DNA from 2 places in the Actinoplanes sp. NPDC019969 genome. Region 2 is predicted to be linked to the other one. Evidence: riboswitches for the same ligand, from Rfam matches in the RefSeq annotation. Region 2 holds a riboswitch; the other holds the start of a gene.
What was found. Region 2 has a riboswitch for S-adenosylmethionine ahead of ACZ3II_RS17975 (aminotransferase class V-fold PLP-dependent enzyme). Riboswitches for the same ligand answer to the same signal wherever they lie in the genome.
Positions count from the first base shown of each region.

Region 1 (7,841 bases), on a different contig from region 2:
CGGCGACGCTCAGCGCCGGCCTGGTCGCGCCGATCCGGCTCACCGGGCTGCCGGCCGACATCGCGCAGGCCCAGCCGGTCACCGTGACGCTGCCGGCCATCGTCCGGCAGATCGAGGCCGGGCACACCATCCGCATCACGGTGGCGACCACCGACCAGGCGTACCTCAGCCCGGCCACGCCCGCCGTCCACACCGTCGCGGTGGAGCCGGCGCTCACCCTGCCGACGCTCGTCGGCACCCCGATCGCCGACCCGGGCCAGCTCTGGTGGTGGGCGCTGGCCGGGGTGGTCGGCGTGATCCTGCTCGGGCTGGGTCTCCTGCTGCTGGTCCGCCGGATCCGGCACCGCCGCCGCGACGTGACCGTGGTCGCCGAGCACGCGGACACGCCGCTGGTGGTCAACGGGCTGCGCAAGGCGTACGGCGACGGGTTCGTGGCGGTCCAGGAGATCAGTTTCCGGGTGCAGCGCGGCCAGGTCGTCGGCCTGCTCGGGCCGAACGGCGCGGGCAAGACCACCACGCTGCGGGTGCTGATGGGCCTGACCCAGCCGACCGCCGGCGAGATCTTCGTCTTCGGGCACCGGCTGGTTCCGGGCGCCCCGATCCTGTCCCGGGTCGGCGCGCTGGTCGAGGGGCCGGGCTTCCTGCCGCACCTGAGCGGCTACGAGAACCTGAAGGCGTACTGGCAGGCCACCGGCCGGCCGTGGGCGGACGCCCGGTTCGAGGAGGCGCTGGAGATCGCCGGTCTGGGCGACTCGGTGCACCGCAAGACCCGCAAGTACAGCCACGGCATGCGGCAGCGTCTCGCCATCGCCCAGGCCATGCTCGGCCTGCCCGAGCTGCTGGTGCTCGACGAGCCGACGGACGGCCTCGACCCGCCGCAGATCGCCGAGATGCGCCGGGTGCTGCAGCGGTACGCCACCGACGGCCGCGCCGTGCTCGTCTCCAGCCACCTGCTCGCCGAGGTGGAACAGACCTGCACCCACGCGGTGGTCGTCAACAAGGGCCGGATCGTGGCGTCCGGCCCGGTCGGCGACATCGTCGGGGACTCCCCGTCGGTGCAGCTCGACGTGTCGGACGTGCCGGCCGCGACGCGGATCCTCGAGGAGCTGGGCGTGCGCTCGGTCAAGCCGGAAGGCCCCAACGGGCTCATCGTCGACATGAACGGCACGGCCCGCGCCGAGATCGTCGCGTCGCTGGTCGGCGCCGGGATCGGGGTGGACCGGCTGGTGCCGCGCCGCCGCCTGGAGGACGCGTTCCTGTCCCTGGTCGGCGACAACTCGCGAGGAAGTGGAGACCGATGAGCAGTCTCGAAGCGGCAACCGGTTACAAGCCCTCGCGCACGCTGCCGATCTGGGCCGAGGTGAAGCGGCAGGCGTCCCGCCGGCGCACCCAGTTGGCGCTCGGGTTCATGGTGGTGCTGCCGCTGATCGTGCTGGGCGCGTTCGAGTTCGGCAACACCAGCGGCCGTGACGACGACGGCGACGGCGGTGGCGCGTTCAGCAGCATCGCCGACCTGGCCACCTCCGGCGGGCTCAACTTCGCGCTGTTCTGCCTCGCCGTCTCGGCCGGGTTCCTGCTGGTCGTGGTGGTGGCGCTGTTCTTCGGCGACACCGTGGCGAGCGAGGCGAGCTGGGGCAGCCTGCGCTATCTGCTGGCGATCCCGGTGCCCCGGGCCAGGCTGCTCGGCGTGAAACTGACCGTCGCCGGGCTGTACTCGCTGCTCGCCCTCCTCACCCTGGTCGGCACCGGCCTGCTGATCGGCACGCTGCGCTACGGCTGGGGCCCGCTCGGCAGTTCCATCGCCGCCGAGCTGCCACCGGCCGAGGGCCTGCTGCGGCTGCTCGGCATCGTCGCCTACCTGGCGGTGACCCTGCTGGTGGTGGCCGGTCTGGCGTTCCTGCTGTCGGTGCTGACGGACGCGGCGCTGGGCGCGGTCGGCGGCGCCGTGATGCTCTGCATCCTGTCCAACATCCTGAACGAGATCGAGGCGCTCGGCGACCTGCGCAAGATCCTCCCGACGTACTACAACGACGCCTGGCGCGGCCTGCTCTCCACCCCGATCCAGACCGACGAGCTGGCCCAGGGCACGATCTCGGCGATCGTCTACGCGACGATCTTCTGGGGGCTGGCTTTCTACCGCTTCACCCGCAAGGACGTCACTTCTTAGGACCTTTTCCGGTACGGGCCACGCACGGTCCCGTGACTCGCGGCAGCAACGGTGGGCGGCTCTGACGGACCGTCCCCGGCTCCCGCTCATGCGTGGGGCTCCCCGGCTGGTTGTCAGGGCTGTCTCAGCGGCGCTGAGACAGCCCTGACAACCAGCCGGGCAAACCACATGCATGACCCGCCGGCCGGGGACGGTCCGGTGTCACGCCTGGAGTGGCTGCCGCGAGTCACGGTGCTCTGCTACGGCGTACCAAAAGAGGGTTTTGAGAGGTTCTGGGAGGAATCTGGAAGGAAGTCGCTCACACCTCGGGATCTCCGTATGGCGTTGACGGAATCTCGTCGTAAGGTGTGGGAAACAACTGAATACCTCATCCAGAGGGGCAGAGGGATACGGCCCGACGAAGCCCCGGCAACCACCGCGCAGGACATCTCGATGACGAGGCCGCGCGTGGCAGGTGCTAATTCCGTCCCCGTTTCGGCAGGTCGCCGCGGGGAAAGATGAGAGGAAACTCAAATGACGTCTGTCGTCGACGTACCCTCCACCACCTCCACGTCGCCCGCCCGCGGTCTGATCTGTCGCGCCTGCAGTGCTGAATACCCGCTCGCCGCGCAGCACGCCTGTTACGAATGTTTCGGCCCGCTCGAGGTCGCCTACGACGAGGCGGCGCTCGCGCGGGTGACCCGGGCCCAGATCGAGGCGGGCCCGCAGAACATCTGGCGGTACGCGGCCCTGCTGCCCGCCGGCCAGGACCCGGCGACCCGCGTTTCCGTCGACCCGGGCATGACTCCGCTGGTCGCCGCCCCGGCGCTGGCCGCCGCGCTGAACATCCAGGCGCCGCTGTACGTCAAGGACGACTCGCAGAACCCGACCCACTCGTTCAAGGACCGGGTCGTCTCGGTGGCCCTGACCGCCGCCAAGGAGCTCGGCTTCACCCGGTTCTCCTGCGCCTCCACCGGCAACCTGGCCAACTCGGTCGCCGCCCACGCGGCCCGCGCCGGCGTGCCGAGCATCGTGTTCATCCCGGCCGACCTGGAGCAGGGCAAGGTCATCACGACCGCGGTGTACGGCGGTGAGCTGGTCGCCATCGAGGGCTCCTACGACGACGTGAACCGGCTGTGCAGCGAGCTGGTGGAGACCGACGAGTTCGAGGACACCGCGTTCGTGAACGTGAACGTGCGGCCGTTCTACGCCGAGGGCTCCAAGACCCTCGGGTACGAGGTCGCCGAGCAGCTCGGCTGGCGCATCCCGGCTCAGGTGGTCATCCCGATGGCCTCCGGTGAGCTGCTCACCAAGGTGGACAAGGCGTTCAGCGAACTCGTCGAGATCGGTCTCGCCGAGGCCCCGGAGGGCGGTTGGACCGTCTTCGGCGCCCAGTCCGAGGGCTGCAACCCGATCGCCGTCGCGCTGCACGCCGACACCGACGTGATCACCCCGGTGAAGCCGACCGGCATCGCCAAGTCGCTGAACATCGGCGACCCGTCCGCCGGGCCGTACGCGATCGAGGCCGTCCGCCGCACCGGTGGCTGGATGGACTACGCCAACGACGACGAGATCCGGGCCGGTATCCGGCTGCTCGCCGAAACCACCGGCATCTTCGCCGAGACCGCCGGCGGGACCACCGTCGCGGTGCTGAAGAAGCTGGTGGAGAGCGGCCGGCTGGACCCGAGCAAGGAGACCGTCGTCTACAACACCGGCGAGGGTCTGAAGACTCTGGACGCGGTGGCCGGCCAGGTTGGACCCACCCACACGATCAAGCCGTCGCTGAAAGGCGCGCGTGAGGCGGGCCTGCTCGGATAACTCTCAGTGACCGGTTATCAGCCGGTTGTCGAGAATTACCTCCTCCGAGGACTTGCGATCCGATCTCCGGATCGGCAGGATGCTCTCTGCGGGAGGACGCGACGCCGTACGAGGCCCCTCACCTGAGCTTGGCGACAATCTCCGAGGGTCCCAACGATCCAGCGCTGACCCATCTGGCTACGTGCCCGGAGGCGCTGTGCGTCCGTCCTCCCGACCAAAAACCTTGTTCACCCATGGCCGCAACGGGATCTCCAACGGGTAATTCCCGTCTTCCAGGCCCGCGTTCCGTTCGAACCAGTTCCGGACGCCGTAGGACCTGGTCAGCGCGATCGACCAGCCGCACGCCAGCCAGTAGGCGGGCCAGAACAACGGCCCGAGCACCGCGTACTGCCCGGCGTGCCGTGACTCGTGCGCGAACAGCCGGGTCCGTTCCTCGGCCAGCAGCCAGTCCGCGGTCCGCTTCGTGATGATCACCGACCCGACCGTGAAACACGTCGCCTTCGGCACCCGCAGCCGGTAGTTCTCGGCGATCAGGACCCCGTCCCGGCCCCGCCGGATCCGGGCACCGGTCGCCTTGGCCAGCAGCAGACCGGCCAGAGTGGTCCCGTTCACCGCGGTCAGCGTGGTCCGCGCCCGATGCCATCCGCGCCCGGCCATCACACTCTCCGGCGCATCTGGAGCTCGGCCAGGGCCGGGATGGTCGGATGCCGCAGGCGCACGCCGGTGTCGGCGAAACCGAGTTTCTCGTACGCCCGGACGGCGCGCCCGTTGCCGCACACCACCTCGAGCATCAACTCGTCACGCCCGCACGCCGCGGACCAGTCGGCGACCGCCTCGACCAGCTGGCCCAGCAGCTTGCCGCCGCGGTGCGCGGGCGTCAGGTAGACCGCGAAGATCACCGTGCAGCCGGGCTCGCCGGGCACCACGCACCCGCCGGCATGACCGATCAGCGGACCGCCCGGATCCGCGATGAACTGGGCCCGCTCCGGCCCGGACGACGACTCCCGGATCAGCTGCCGATAGCCCTCGTGGGGCCGGGCCGCCGCCCGCTCCAGGGTCTCCAGGAAGGCCAGGGGACTGTCCGCCAGCATCTCCAGGCGCAGGGCACGCATCCGTGCCGCGTCGTCCGGTGTGACCCGGCGTACGGTCCAGTTCTCCATGCAGTTCTCTTACCGCTCCGGGCCCCTCCCGGCAAGTGGGATACGCCGTGAGCTGGGCTTTCAAGATCCTTATCGAAACCCGGGGCTGTCGGAGAGCTTTCGCGGGAAGATGGGGTTTCTTGCACTCGCCATTCGAGAGTGCTAAACAAGTGATTGGCACTCGCGCCTTGTGAGTGCCAACAGGTCGGGACGGTGGGGTTCCGGTCGCGGTGCTGCCATCGGCATCGGGGCACGGAGCCGGTCGTCGCGGGCTATCCGGCTCGGCCTGAGGACGTCACCTTCGCCAGGTGGTGGCGTCCGCAGACTTCCTCAAAGTGCGGAGAGCGGGGCCGACGAGGCCCGGCACCGCGGATGTCCGGGAGGACAACGCCGTATGGCCAAGATCATCGCATTCGACGAGGAGGCTCGTCGGGGCCTCGAGCGTGGCATGAACCAGCTCGCTGACGCCGTCAAGGTGACGCTCGGCCCCAAGGGTCGCAACGTCGTCCTGGAGAAGAAGTGGGGCGCCCCCACGATCACCAACGATGGTGTATCCATCGCCAAGGAGATCGAGCTCGAGGACACCTTCGAGAAGATCGGCGCCGAGCTGGTCAAGGAGGTCGCCAAGAAGACCGACGACGTCGCCGGTGACGGCACGACGACCGCGACCGTCCTGGCCCAGGCCCTGGTCCGCGAGGGCCTGCGCAACGTCGCGGCCGGCGCCAACCCGATGGCCCTGAAGCGGGGCATCGAGGCCGCCGTCGCGAGCGTCTCCGAGGAGCTCAGCAAGCTGGCCAAGGAGGTGGAGACCAAGGAGCAGATCGCCTCCACCGCCTCCATCTCGGCCGCTGACACCACCGTCGGCGAGAAGGTCGCCGACGCGATGGACAAGGTCGGCAAGGAAGGCGTCATCACCGTCGAGGAGAGCAACACCTTCGGCCTCGAGCTCGAGCTCACCGAGGGTATGCGCTTCGACAAGGGCTTCATCTCGGCCTACTTCATGACCGACGCGGAGCGTATGGAGGCCGTCTTCGACGACCCGTACATCCTCATCGCGAACAGCAAGATCTCCGCGGTCAAGGACCTGCTCCCGGTCCTCGAGAAGGTCATGCAGGGCGGCAAGCCGCTCGTCATCATCGCCGAGGACGTCGAGGGCGAGGCCCTGGCCACCCTGGTCGTCAACAAGGTCCGTGGCACCTTCAAGTCGGTCGCCGTCAAGGCCCCCGGCTTCGGTGACCGCCGCAAGGCCATGCTGGAGGACATCGCCATCCTGACCGGTGGCGCCGTCATCAGCGAAGAGGTCGGCCTCAAGCTCGACGCCGCCGACCTGTCCCTGCTGGGCTCGGCCCGCAAGGTCGTCATCACCAAGGACGAGACCACCATCGTCGACGGTGCCGGCAACGCCGAGCAGATCCAGGGCCGGGTCAACCAGATCCGCGCCGAGATCGAGCGCTCGGACTCCGACTACGACCGTGAGAAGCTGCAGGAGCGCCTGGCCAAGCTGGCCGGTGGCGTCGCGGTGATCAAGGTCGGCGCGGCCACCGAGGTCGAGCTCAAGGAGCGCAAGCACCGCATCGAGGACGCCGTTCGCAACGCGAAGGCGGCCGTCGAGGAGGGCATCGTCCCCGGTGGTGGCGTGGCGCTGGTGCAGGCCGGCAAGTTCGCGTTCGACAAGCTGGACCTGTCGGGCGACGAGGCCACCGGTGCCAACATCGTGAAGGTCGCTCTGGACGCCCCGCTGCGCCAGATCGCCGTCAACGCCGGCCTCGAGGGTGGCGTCGTGGTGGAGAAGGTGCGCAACCTGGAAGCGGGTTGGGGCCTGAACGCCGCTAACGGCGAGTACGTGGACCTCCTGGCCGCGGGCATCATCGACCCGGCCAAGGTCACCCGCTCGGCGCTGCAGAACGCCGCGTCGATCGCCGCGCTGTTCCTCACCACCGAGGCCGTCGTGGCCGACAAGCCGGAGAAGACCCCGGCCGCCCCCGCCGGCCCCGGCGGCGGCGACATGGACTTCTGAGTCCATCAGTCACCACACCGGAAGGCGGTCCGCTTCGGCGGGCCGCCTTCCGGCGTTTCAGGCCGGCTGCGAGGTGGGCTCGGCCGGCACATGATCGGTGAGGTCGCGCAGTCCACGGACCCGGGACGTCAGATAGATGATCGGGGACAGCACGGTCAGCGCGCCGAAGATCACCAGCGTGGTCCGGGCGCCGAGCGGGCCGGCCAGCGCCCCGGCGATCAGGCCGCCGATCGGAATGGCGCCCCACGACACGAACTTGACCGTGGCGATCACCCGGGAGAGCAGTTCGGGCGGGCTCGCCGTCATCCGGTAGGTCCGGGTGGTCACGCTGAGGATCACCGTCGAGATCGCGAAGATGATGTTCCCGGCGGCGAACGCCAGGTACGCGGTGACGCCGGTGCCCAAGGGGATGAGCAGCGCCCCGGCCACGCCGACGATCGACGAGGCGATCAGCGCGCGTGCGGTACCGACCCGCTCGGTGAACCGGGTGGTCAGCGCCGCCCCGATGAGGGTGCCCACGCCGTCGGTGGCGAGCAGCAGCCCGACCTCCACAGGCGACGCGTGCAGCTCACGGACCAGGTAGTACGGGTAGAGAGCGAGCATCGCGCCGCAGGTCAGGTTGGTCGCGGTCGCGTCCCACATGGCCGGCCTGATGATCGGATGACGGATCACGTAACTCCAGCCCTCGCGGATCATCACGGTCATCGGCGGCCGTCGTGGA
Region 1 is NZ_JBVHFK010000001.1:737,833-745,673, reverse strand. Features, by position in the region: gene ACZ3II_RS03600 (alpha/beta fold hydrolase) at 1-1,301, shown strand, start outside; gene ACZ3II_RS03595 (ABC transporter permease) at 1,298-2,167, shown strand; SAM riboswitch class I at 2,532-2,671, shown strand; gene thrC (threonine synthase) at 2,681-3,964, shown strand; gene ACZ3II_RS03585 (hypothetical protein) at 4,142-4,576, opposite strand; gene ACZ3II_RS03580 (GNAT family N-acetyltransferase) at 4,621-5,124, opposite strand; gene groL (chaperonin GroEL) at 5,498-7,120, shown strand; gene ACZ3II_RS03570 (MFS transporter) at 7,178-7,841, opposite strand, start outside.
Region 1: linked by a shared signal. The riboswitch ahead of thrC (threonine synthase) and the one ahead of ACZ3II_RS17975 (aminotransferase class V-fold PLP-dependent enzyme) in region 2 are both predicted to bind S-adenosylmethionine.

Region 2 (7,841 bases):
AGGGTGAGGTGGCCCCCGGGTGGGTGTTGCCCACCTGCGGTTTCGGCCACCACCAGGTAGCGGCGAGACCGTGTGCGCGAGGCAGATCGGTGGCCGCGGTGCCGATGAAGGGATCAACGTCGTCAAGGATGGGCGGACTCTAACCGGCGACAGCGGTCCCCATGGTTTCGTCCAGGTGAACTCCCCTGACGGGCGACCGCAGCATCCCGTCGAACTCGGCGGCGGGCAGCGGCTTGCTGAAGAAGTAGCCCTGCACGGCCGGGCAGCCGGCGGACCGCAGCGCCGCCCAGTCGGCGAGCTCCTCGACACCCTCGGCGATCGTGGACATGCCCAGCGACCGGGCCAGCCACAGCACGGCCTGGATGATCGACGCCTTGCGCGGGTCCTCGGCCAGCCCGGCCACGAACGAGCGGTCCAGCTTGACGATGTCGGCGGGCAGCGACTTGAGCCAGGTCAGCGAGCTGTATCCGGTGCCGAAGTCGTCCAGGGCGATGCGCACACCGAGCTGCTTGAGCGAGGTGAGCCGCTCCGAGACGTCCACGGCGGACGACAGCAGCGCGGTCTCGGTGATCTCCAGGACGATCCGGGACGGGTCGAGGCCGGGCAGCCCGGCGAGCACGCCGGCGACCATCGGCACGAAGTCCGGTTCGGCGAGCTGCCGCGGGCTGACGTTGACCGACACGTACCCGAGCCGGTCGGACCAGTGCAGCAGGTGCTCGACGGCGGAGCGCAGCACGTGCTCGCCGAGCGGCACGATCAGGCCGGTCTCCTCGGCGGCGCCGATGAAGTGGTACGGGGACAGGATCCCGCCGTCCGGGGTGCGCATCCGGACCAGCGCCTCCGCGCCGGCGATCTGCCCGGTCACGGTGGACACCACCGGCTGGAACCACAGCGGCAGCGTCACCCGCGGGTCGCCGGCCAGGGCACGGCGCAGCCGGCCCTCGGCGGCGATCTTCTCCTGTACGGGCACCCGCAGCTCGTCGGTGTACACCTGGATCCGGTTGCCGCCGGCCCGCTTCGCCGCGTACATGGCGGTGTCCGCGGCGAGCACCACGTCCTCGGCCGGCATCGGCCCGAACGCGGTGGTGACGCCGACGCTGACCGAGACGGGCAGCTCGACGGCGCCGACCGGCAGCGGCTCGGCCAGCGAGGCGAGGATGCTGTTGCCGACCCGCAGGCCGGTGCCGGACGGTCCGGCCAGGGCGGCGATGAACTCGTCGCCGCCGAGCCGGGCCACCAGGGCGCCGGGCGGGACGACCTGCCCGAGGCGCTGGGCGAGCGCGCGCAGCACATCGTCGCCGCTGGCGTGCCCGGCCCCGTCGTTGATCGACTTGAACCGGTCGACGTCCAGGTAGATCACGCTGACCGGCTCGGCGCTGCCGGCCAGCAGCGCGGCCAGGTCGTGCTCGAACGCCTTGCGGGACAGCAGCCCGGTGAGCGAGTCGTGGCGTACCTGGTGGCGCAGTTCGGCCTCGTGGTCGCGGACCGCGGTGACGTCCAGGCAGTGCACGAAGATCAGCCGCAGGGCGCCGTCCCGGCCGTAGAGGCCGGTGGCGTGGGTCTGCGCCCAGATCAGCGAGCCGTCGTCGGTGCGCCGGTACTGCCGGGTCACGGTGACCGGCTCGGGCGAGTCGGTGAGCATCCTTCCCAGCTGCGGCTCGTCCGGGGTGACCGGGGCGAGTGGCAGGTGGGCGAGGGAGAAGCCGTCGGGCAGCACGGCGGGCAGGCGCAGCCACTCGCGGTAGGCGGCGTTGGTACGGACCATCCGCCCGTCCGGGGTGAACATCGCCATCGGCACCGGGGTCTCGTCGAACGCCACCGACAGCTGCGCCCGGCTCTCGCTCAGGTGCTCCTCGGCGCGCTCCTCGGCGGTCTCGTTGAACCGCCAGGCGACGATCTGGAAGGAGGCGGCGGCGAGCACCGCCACCCCGTGCAGCAGCGCCCAGACCAGCGGGTTCTCCCGGGCCTGGTCGTTGCCGAAGGTGTGCTCGATCTCGAAGGTGCCGAACCCGGCGTGGTGGGCGACGGTGGCGAGCAGGAAGCCGCCGAACGGCGCCCAGTCCCGGTACAGCGCGAGCGCCGGGATGGCGACGAAGAACGCGAAGTGCGCCTCGGTCAGGCCGTGGCAGAACGCCACGAACCCGGCGCAGGCCGCGGCGGCGCCGAGCGCGACGGCCAGCGACCGGACCCGCCGGTTGCGCAGCACCGTGGCCGCGACCAGGCTGGACAGCACCAGGCCGTCGGTGATCAGGAGTTCGGTGGGGTGGGCCCCGGTGAGCACCCCGTACACGGTGAGCAGCACCATGACGACGCCGAGCAGCACCGTCAGCAGCCGGTGCCGGCCCGCCCAGTCCCCGTCGCTGAGGCCCCGCCCGGCCGGAAGCCGGTCGCGGAGCCGCCTCATCCACGTCGCCACGAACGCATCATCGGCCTGCCGGGGCCGGGTCCGCGTTCCTGCCGGGTTGCTACTGGGGTGTGAGTACCGCTACTGGGGTGTGAGTACCGCGCGCAGCCCGGCGACCAGCCGGTCGATGTCACCGTCGGTGCTGCCCAGGCCGAAGCTGACCCGCAGCAGCCCGGGCGTCCCGTCGCCGCAGGAACCGGTCCGCCCGGCGCCGGTCAGCCGGCGGGTCAGCGGGTGGGCGCAGAACTGGCCGGCCCGTACCCCGATGCCGTGCTCGCGGCCGAGCCGCTGGGCGACCTCGGCCGGGTCGTGGCCGGGCAGGGCCAGCGAGACGATGCCGACCCGGGGGTGGGCCGGGCCGAACAGGCTGACCTCGACGGCCTCCGGCACGGTCGCCAGACCGTCCCGGAGCCGGGTCAGCAGGTCCTGCTCGTGAGCGTGCAGGGCGGCCCGGTCCGCGGTGAGGAGCGCCTCGCAGACGGCGGCCAGGGCGACGGCGCCGAGCAGGTTCGGGGTGCCGCCCTCGTGCCGGGCGGCCCCGGTGGCCCAGGTCAGGTCGCCGGGACGGTCACCGACGGCGGTGACGGCGCCGCCACCGGCGAGGTACGGGGCCGCCGCGTCCAGCCAGTCCGCGCGGCCCACCAGCACCCCGGCGCCGAACGGGGCGTACAGCTTGTGGCCGGAGAACGCGACGTAGTCGGCGCCGAGATCGTCCAGGTCGATCGGGCGGTGCGGGGCGAGCTGGGCGGCGTCGACGACCACCCGGGCGCCGTGGGCGTGCGCGACGTCGGCCAGCTCGCGCACCGGCCACACCTCGCCGGTGACGTTGCTCGCCCCGGTGACGGTGACGACGACCGGCCCGGTGATCTCGCGCAGAGCCGCATCCAGCGCTTCTTTCACCAGACCGGATGAAGGCACCGGCAACCGGACCGGGTTCGGCCAGGGCAGCAGGTTGGCGTGGTGCTCGCCGTCGAACTGGACCGTCGTGGCGCCCGGCGGCAGCGCCCGGGCCAGCAGGTTCAGCGCGTCGGTGGTGTTCCGGGTGAAGATCACCGTGTCGCTCGCGCGGGCGCCGGTGAACTCGGCGACCACGTCGCGGGCCAGCTCGTACGCGACGGTGGAGCTGTGCGACCGGATGCCGGTGCCGCGGTGGACGCTGCCGTACCGCGGCAGCAGGTCCTGGATCGCGTCGGCGGCCGCCTGCACGCACGGCGCCGAGGCCGCGTAGTCGAGGTGCGCGAAGCGGACGGCCTCGCCGGACGGGAGCTCGACCTTGAGATCGTCGCCGATGACGGACAGAGATGGCATGACCGCGCCTCCACGGGTTCGCCGTTTTGCCGCTGCCGGACGGCAGCGGCCCGGTCCTCACCCGGGGCACCCCGTCGCGAACGGAAGGGTTGCCGGCCAGCGAGCCGGGGCTTCGCGCTGGCGCTCATGACCTGCATCGGAACGTAGCAGATGTCACGCCCCGCACCAATCTCCCACGCAACAAGTAGGGATTAAAGTCCTGATCATGACGATCTCGTTCCAGGACCAGTGGGACCAGTGGCACGCCGAGCACGAGCAGCGGCGCGCCGATCCACACGGCTTCCTCGCCATCACCGGCCTGCACTGGCTCGACGCGAACCCGCAGCGGTTCGAGGGCGCGCCGGGCGCGTGGAGCACCGGGCCGGAGGGCGTGACCGTCGCCCTGGCCGAGGGTGAGTCGCTGACCGTGGACGGCACGGCGATCACCGGCACGCACACCTTCGCGCCGCTCGCCGAGCGCGCCGACATCACCGTGGGTCACGGAAACGCGAAGATCGAGATCGCCCGGCGGGGTGGCTTCGACGTGGTCCGGCCCCGGCACCCGGACAACCCGGTACTCACCGGCTACCCCGGCACGCCCGCCTATCCCGCCGACGAGAAGTGGATGGTGACCGGCTCCTACCAGGCTTTCGACGAGCCGAAGCCGACAACGGTGGGCTCGGTGTCGGAGGGGATCGAGCACGTCTACGAGTCGCCGGGCCGGATCGACTTCGAGGTCGGCGGGGTGCGGCAGTCACTGATCGCTTTCAACGGCAGCACGCCGGGGTCACTGTTCGTGTTGTTCACCGACGCGACGTCGGGGCTGACCACCTACGCGGCGAACCGGAGCCTGTTCATCGCGCCGCCGGCCGCCGACGGCACGGTCACCCTGGACTTCAACCGGGCGACGAACCTGCCGTGCGCGTACACCGAGTTCGCCACCTGCCCGCTGCCGCCCACCGGCAACCGGCTCGAGGTCGCCATCGAGGCCGGTGAGCAGATTCCGCGGTAGTTTGCTGCGATGGAGGAGCTTGCGGAACTCATCGCGATCCGCTCGACGGCGGATCGGCCGGACGAGCTGCGGCGTGCGCTGGGCTTCCTGCTCACGGTGGCCGGTCCCGGTTTCGGGGTACGCCACTTCGAGTCCCACGGCAGGCCCAGCGCCCTCCTGACCTCCGCGGAGGGGACGCCGCGCGTCATCCTGAACGCCCACCTGGACGTCGTCCCCGGCGAGCCGCACCAGTTCGTCCCGCGACGCGACGGCGACCGGCTGTACGGCCGCGGCGCCCACGACATGAAGGCCGCCGCCCTGGTGATGGCCGGGGTGTTCCGCGACCTGGCGCCCCGCCTGCCGTACCCGCTCGCCCTGCAACTGGTCACCGACGAGGAGGTGGGCGGGTTCGACGGCACCGGGCACCAGGTGGAGCAGGGCGTCCGGGCCGGGTTCGTGATCATCGGCGAGCAGAGCAACCTGCGGGTCGTGCCCGAGTCGAAGGGCATCCTGCGGGCCCGGCTCTCCGCGACCGGCCGGACCGCGCACGCCGCCTACCCGTGGCTCGGCACGAACGCGCTGCTCACCGTGGTCGAGGCGGTCCGCCGGCTGCTCCAGCGGTACCCGGTCCCGGCCGCCGAGGAATGGGTGACGACGGTGAACGTGGCCCGGATCGACACCCCGAACCAGGCCGCGAACGTGGTGCCCGCGCAGGCGGGGGCGCTGCTGGACATCCGGTTCCCGCCGTCCGACCCCGATCTGGCCGGGCGTGGCCCCGAGGAGGTCGCCGCCCACCTGCGCGAGGTCGCCGGGCCGGGGGTCGAGGTGACGGTCGAAGGGCTCGGGGCGCCGCACCACGCCGACCCGGATTCCGCCGAGGTGCGCCTGCTGCGGGAGTCGGCGCGGGCGGCCGGGTTCGACGGGGCGCTGCTGCGCAAGCACGGGGCGGCGGACGGGCGGTTCTACTCCGCGGTCGGCGTCGACGCGGTGATCTTCGGGCCGGGTGGCGACGGGCAGCACGGCCCGGAGGAATATGTCGACCTGCGGACGCTCCCCCCGTACCGGCAAGCGCTCGTGAGGTTCTTAGAAAGCCTTCAGTGAGTGCTCGACCCGGGCGGTCACGGCCCGCAGGTGAGGGCGGCGGACGTCGCCCACCTTCGCGTTCCACGAGCAGGGGCCCTGGCGGAGCAGCATCTCCTCGTAGCGCGTCTCGGTGTCGACGCGCTGCCCGGCCGGGCCGACGGTCTGATCGGCGTAGGTGAGCGCGTCGGCGGTGAGGCTGCGCTCGTCCGGGAAGGCGGACAGTTCGGTGGCCAGGCCACGGGCGGCGGCCACGAACCGGGCGCCGGAGTGGTAGGCGACCAGGCCGGCGATCCGGGCCGGCCAGCCCTCGGCGCTCAGGTGCACGGCGCCGTCGAGAGGGTGGAAACCGGTCCGGGCGATCGGGGCGGCGTAGCCGACGTCGTGCAGCCAGGCGGCGGCGACCAGCACGTCCGGGTCCAGACCGAGCCGGTCGGCGAGCTCGGCGGCCCGCTCGGCCACGCCCGCGGTGTGCCGCCAGCGGTTGCCGCTGTCGCCGAGGAGCGTCTCGGCGACCCGGCGGGCCAGGTCGGCGCGGGTGGGGGTGAGCACGGCGGTCATCTGCGGATGCTACGTCGCCGCAGGTTAACGCCGGATGGACCGCTGATGGCCGGTGTCGGAAGGTCACGCCTCCTCGGGCAGGGTGAACGACACCGTCGTTCCCCCGCCCGGGGTCTCGTCCACCACGATCCGGCCGCCGTGCCGTTCCACGATCCGCCAGCAGGTGGACAGCCCGATGCCGTGCCCGCCCGCCGTCCCGTTGCCCAGCCGGGTGAACATGTCGAAGACGCGTTCCCGCTGCTCCGGCGGGATCCCGAGGCCGTTGTCGGCGACCCGGACCGTCCAGCCCCGATGGTCGTGCCCGGCCGACACCGTGACCCGGCAGTCCCGCGCCGGATCCCGGTACTTGATCGCGTTGCCGATCAGGTTCTGCAGCAGCTGCCGGATCAGCACCGGGTCGCCGGCCACCGCCGGCAGGGGCCCGTCCGCCTCGACTGCCGCCCCGGCCTCCTCCGCCGCCGGGCGCAGATCGGTGCGGACGTGCTCGAAGATGTCCGCCAGGTCGGCCGCGACCCGCCGCACCGGTGCGTTGCCGGCCTGCGCGTAGTCCAGCAGCGACCGGATCAGGTCCCGCATCCGGGTGACCGCCCGTGACGCCGCTTCCACCCAGGTCAGCGGGCGGCCCCGTACCTCGTCGCCGATCAGCTCCAGATAGCCGCCGACCGCCGCCAGCGGCGCCACCAGGTCGTGGCTGACCGCGCCGGCGAAGTTCTTCAGATCGGTGTTCGACCGGCGCAGCTCCGCGTTGGCGGCGGCCAGCTCCCGGCGGGCCGCCTCGATCACCCGCTGCTGGGCGCGGGCACTGGTCACGTCGTTCATCGCGACGACCGCGCCCTGCGGCCGGCCACCCGGACCGGTCAGCGCCCGGCCGCTCACGCTGACCTGCATCGGCTCCCGGCCCGGGCTCCTCAGGATCATCTCGGCGTCCTTGACGCTGCCGTCCCACAGGGCGCGCAGCAGCGGAACCCGGTGCGGCGCGAGCAAGGTGCTCCCGTCGGTCTCGAACAGCCGGTAGTGTTCGGCGATGTCCTCCGGCGCCACGCCGCGGTCCGCGTCCCTCCCGTGCCACTCCCGCGCGGCCCGGTTGAACAGGGTGAGCCGCCCGTTCCGGTCGGCGGCGACCACCGCCACGTCGATCGTGTCGAGCAGCGTGTCGGTCCACCGCTGCCGCTCCTCGGCCAGGGCCGCCAGCTCGGCGTTGATCCGCGCCTGCCGGCGCCGCTCGAACAGCGCCAGGATGATCTGCGCCAGATCCTTCAACCGGGCGATCTGCTCCGCGTCGAGCACCCCCGGCACCAGGTCGAACACACACAACGACCCGAGGGCATGACCCTCCGGCGTGACCAGTGGCGCGGACGCGTAGAACCGCACCGCCGCGTGCACACCCGTCACCCACGGATTGTCCTTGAAGTCCGGGTCGACGCTGGCGTCCGGCAGATACGTGAACTGGCCCGTCTCGAACCGCACCGCGCACATCGAGTCCGACCGGTCCGAGTCACCGCCCTCGAACCCGACGGT
Region 2 is NZ_JBVHFK010000005.1:386,635-394,475, reverse strand. Features, by position in the region: gene ACZ3II_RS17985 (GH92 family glycosyl hydrolase) at 1-106, opposite strand, end outside; gene ACZ3II_RS17980 (putative bifunctional diguanylate cyclase/phosphodiesterase) at 140-2,416, opposite strand; gene ACZ3II_RS17975 (aminotransferase class V-fold PLP-dependent enzyme) at 2,486-3,712, opposite strand; SAM riboswitch class IV at 3,730-3,844, opposite strand; gene ACZ3II_RS17970 (DUF1684 domain-containing protein) at 3,918-4,703, shown strand; gene ACZ3II_RS17965 (M20 family metallopeptidase) at 4,713-5,783, shown strand; gene ACZ3II_RS17960 (HD domain-containing protein) at 5,766-6,323, opposite strand; gene ACZ3II_RS17955 (sensor histidine kinase) at 6,387-7,841, opposite strand, start outside.